Regions from separate parts of the Arthrobacter sp. P1_B3 genome, predicted to be linked through region 2. Evidence: riboswitches for the same ligand, from Rfam matches in the RefSeq annotation. Region 2 holds a riboswitch; the other holds the start of a gene.
The links. Region 2 has a riboswitch for S-adenosylmethionine ahead of AC1D2F_RS14615 (DUF1737 domain-containing protein). Riboswitches for the same ligand answer to the same signal wherever they lie in the genome.

Region 1 (2,190 bases), on a different contig from region 2:
TAGGCGCCCTTGGCCGCGCGGAATCCGGCGTCGAGGTCCGCGAGGATGTCGTCGATGTGTTCCAGGCCCACCGAAAGCCGCACCAGCCCGGGATTGACGCCGGCGATCGCCTGCTGTTCGGGCGAGAGCTGGCTGTGGGTGGTCGACGCCGGGTGGATTACCAGGGAACGGACATCGCCGATGTTCGCGACGTGCGAGTGCAGTTCGAGCGCATCGGCGAACCGCTTGCCGGCCTCGGCTCCCCCGGCGATGTTGAACGCCACGACGGCGCCGGTCCCCTTGGGCCCGTACTTGCGGCCTCGCTCGTACCAGGGGCTGGACGGCAGCCCGGCGTAGGCGACCGATTCGACGTCGTCCCTTGCCTCCAGCCAGTGCGCCACCTTGGTGGCGTTGGCCACGTGGCGTTCGACCCGCAGGCTCAGCGTTTCGATGCCCTGGGCGATGAGGAAGGCGTTGAACGGGGAAACGGCGGAGCCGAGGTCGCGCAGGAGCTGGACGCGGGCCTTGAGGATGTAGGAAAGGTTCGCGCCCAGCGCCCCCTCCGCACCGAGATCGCGGGCGTAAACCAGGCCGTTGTAGGTAGGGTCCGGGGTGTTGAAACCGGGGAACCGCTCCGGGTCCTTGCCGAAGTCGAAGTTGCCGGAGTCCACGATCACGCCGGCGATCGCGGCGCCATGGCCGCCGAGGTACTTGGTGGCGGAGTGGACCACGATGTCCGCGCCCCACTCGATGGGCCGGATCAGGTACGGGGTGGAGAGCGTGTTGTCGACGATCAGCGGCACCCCGGCCTCGTGCGCCACATCGGAGATGCCCTCGATGTCCAGGACGTCCTGGCGGGGGTTGGAGACCACTTCGCCGAAGAACAGCTTGGTGTTGGACCGGACGGCGTCCCGCCACTGGTCCAGGTTGTCCGGGTCCTCCACGAAGGTCACGGAGATGCCGAATTTCTTCAGCGTGTGGGCGAGCAGGTTGTAGGTTCCGCCGTAGAGGCTGGGGCTGGCCACCACATGGTCCCCGGCCTCGGCGACGTTGAGGATCGCGAAGGTCTCCGCGGCCTGGCCGGAGCTGAGCAGCAGGGCCGCGAGGCCGCCTTCCAGGCTGGCCACGCGCTGCTCGACGGCGTCCTGCGTGGGGTTGCCGATCCGGGTGTAGATGGGGGCGAGTTCGGCGAGTGCGAAGCGGTTGGCGGCGCTTTCGGCGCTGGGGAACACGAACGACGTCGTCTGGTAGATGGGCAGGGACCGCGCGCCGGTGGCGCTGTCCGGCTCCTGGCCGGCGTGGATCTGGCGGGTTTCGAAGGACCAGGCGTTGGACATTGATGCTCCTCAAAGGGACCGGGCACAGCACCGGCCAGGGCTTTGGGCCCGGACCGGCACAGGCGCCGCGCTTGCCCTCCGGCGGGCGCCGGACGGCCAGGTCTTCACCCGGGGCACCCCACCGCGATACGAGGGTTGCCGGCCAGCAAGCCGGGGCTGTGCGCTGGCACTCATGACCTGGCTTCAGTGTAGGAATGGCGGCGGAGCCCTGGATAGCTTTGTGACGAAGATGAAGACGGTTGCCGTGGCGGCGCCTCGCGGGACACCGCGCCTGCCGCCGTCGGACATCCCATGACGGTTAGGGGAACCTAAGCTGAGAGGTCCATCACAAAGTGCCAAGATGATGGCATGCGCATGGATCACGTCTCTTACGCCTGTGAACACGATGGCTTGGCAGCCACCACTGAACGTATTGCGTCTGCCCTCGGCGTTGAAGCCGTGAAGGGTGGAGTGCACCCCCGTTTCGGGACACGCAACATGATTATCCCGCTCGCGGGACACAAGTACCTGGAAGTCGTGGAGGTCCTGAACCACCCGGCATCGGACAAGGCCCCGTTCGGCCAGGCAGTCCGGGCACGCTCGGAAGCGGGCGGCGGCTGGATGGGCTGGTGCGTCGAGGTTGACGATCTCGCCCCGTTCGAGGAGCGGCTGGGCCGCGCGGCCGTCAACGGCAACCGGAAGTTTCCGGACGGCCGCGAACTGGTCTGGAAGCAGATCGGCATCCTGGGGCTCATCGCGGACCCCCAAGTGCCCTACATGCTCAAATGGGAGGGCGACCCGGAGCTGCACCCGTCCAACGCCTACGCGAGCGAAGTCAAGATGTCCGCACTGACCATTGCCGGTTCGGCAGCGCGCGTGACGGAATGGCTGGGCG
Region 2 (2,190 bases):
AGCTGGTCGTTGGCGAGGGCCACCGCGGCGGGGTCGCCCACGATGATCCGCACGTCCTGGGCGAAACCGGCACGGGCCGCGGCCAGGACCGGAAGTTCCACAGTCAGGGTCGGAATGATGACGTTGATGGCTTCACGGTCCACCAGCCGGCGCAGGTCCAGGATCATGTCCGGGTCCGTCGCCGGCAGGAGCCTGACCGCGGCCGCGGCGGGGGCATCCTCCGCCTGGCGGGAGTCGGCGCGGGCGTCGGAGCCGAGATACGGGAGTCCGCGGGCTTCGAGCTGGGCCGCGACGGTCCGGCCGGCGGCGCTTGCTATCCCGGTAACCAGTATGCGCGGGCCCACAATTGCTCCATTCCGCCGTCACCGGCCGGGCCATGGCTGTGGCTCCGACGGTTCCGGCCACTGATTCACAGACAACTTGTTTTGATGGACAGACGGCTCGATTCACGGACAGCTCGGTTAACCTGCAAATCCGGCCGACACGTCGGCCATGTCCTCCAGTAGACGGCGAATCGTCCGCGCACACACGAGTGGGCTGTACCCGAAATTGGAGCCCGCAACTACTCGGCCGCACCCCGCCCCACGCTGGGCCCGGCCGGCGCCAGCGCCTGGGCGTGGCCCGGTTACGGAACATGACGACGACGGCGGTGCGGGCCGGCGTCGTAGGTGTTACGTTTTTGGGGAGTAATGAGAACCGGTGCCAAGCCCTGACTGGCCGGTCGGCAACCCTCCCTTTTCGCGGCGGGGTGCCTCAGGTGAATACTCGGCAATCGAGAATTCGAGCTGCAAGCGTGAAAGAGGAGATCCGTCGTGCCCCCCATGTCAACACCCGCGGTACCCGAAATACTCAGCACCACAGCACCCAGCACAGCACGCAGTGCACCACCTGCCGGCGAGGAAAGACTGGCCTACCGGCTGTTCACCGGCACGGATGACCGCGCCTTTTGTGAGCGCGTGTCCGCCGCCCTGGCCGAGGGCTATGTCCTGCACGGAAGCCCCGCCGCCACCTTCAACGGCAGCACCGTGATCGTGGCGCAGGCGCTGGTCCTGCCGGCCGCGATTGCGAGCGCGGACGCCGCCGTGGCCAATGCAGTCGATGAGCTCGATGCCGACGAGATTGACGCTGTTGGGGCATTCGAGGGCCACGCATGAGCTACGCCGGAGACCTCAGCCCCCATGAGGCGTGGGCCAAGCTGGAGGCGGGAGCCCTCCTGGTGGATGTCCGGACCGAGGGCGAATGGGCCCACATCGGCATCCCGGACACGACGTCCGCGGGCGGAAGGCGGAACGATCCGCTTTTCATCCAGTGGAACCTCGCCGGCGGCGTACCGAACCCGCACTTCGTGGAACAGCTAAGGCGAGAGGCACCGGAGGACTCCGCCGTCGAACTGGTGTTCCTTTGCCGCTCCGGTGTCCGCTCGATCGCCGCCGCGACGGCCGCGACGGCCGCCGGATACACCTCGTACAACGTTCTTGAGGGCTTCGAAGGCGAGACCGACCGTTTTGGCGACCGCACCGTCAACGGCTGGAAGAACCGCGGCCTGCCCACCAACCTTGGAAAGATCTGATGACTTTCAATCCCGACGCCGCCGGCTGGGCCGCCGACACCCAGGCTGTCCGCGGCGGCCTTGACCGCACCGGCTTCCAGGAAACCACCGAGCCGATCTTCCTCAACTCCGGATTCGTCTACGGGTCCGCGGCCGCTGCCGAGCGCGCCTTCACCGGGGAAGACGAGCGCTTCGTCTACTCCCGCTACGGCAATCCGTCCGTTGCCACCTTCCAGGAGCGGCTCCGGCTGCTCGAGGGAACCGAGGCGTGTTTTGCGACGGCGTCCGGCATGTCCGCCGTCTTCACCGCGCTGGGCGCGCTGTTGGCTGCCGGCGACCGCGTAGTCGCAGCCCGCTCGCTGTTCGGCTCGTGCTTTGTGATCCTCAACGAGATCCTGCCGCGCTGGGGTGTCGAGACGGTCTTCGTGGACGGCCCGGACCTGGAACAATGGCGCTCTGCCCTGTCCGAGCCGGCCACGGCGGTATTCTTCGAGTCGCCGTCGAACCCCATGCAGGAAATCGTGGACATCGCCGCGGTGAGCGAACTGGCGCATGCGGCCGGGGCCACGGTGGTGGTCGACAACGTCTTCGCCACCCCGCTGCTGCAGCGCTGCGGAGAGCTCGGCGCGGACGTGGTGGTC

Region 1: linked by a shared signal. The riboswitch ahead of AC1D2F_RS07790 (bifunctional o-acetylhomoserine/o-acetylserine sulfhydrylase) and the one ahead of AC1D2F_RS14615 (DUF1737 domain-containing protein) in region 2 are both predicted to bind S-adenosylmethionine.

The regions. Positions count from the first base shown of each region.
Region 1 covers NZ_JBFTZV010000005.1:220,913-223,102, forward strand. Annotated here, with positions in the region: gene AC1D2F_RS07790 (bifunctional o-acetylhomoserine/o-acetylserine sulfhydrylase) at 1-1,316, opposite strand, end outside; SAM riboswitch class IV at 1,379-1,494, opposite strand; gene AC1D2F_RS07795 (VOC family protein) at 1,665-2,190, shown strand, end outside.
Region 2 covers NZ_JBFTZV010000013.1:76,329-78,518, reverse strand. Annotated here, with positions in the region: gene AC1D2F_RS14620 (ATP-grasp domain-containing protein) at 1-344, opposite strand, end outside; SAM riboswitch class IV at 686-800, shown strand; gene AC1D2F_RS14615 (DUF1737 domain-containing protein) at 822-1,154, shown strand; gene AC1D2F_RS14610 (rhodanese-like domain-containing protein) at 1,151-1,570, shown strand; gene AC1D2F_RS14605 (O-succinylhomoserine sulfhydrylase) at 1,570-2,190, shown strand, end outside.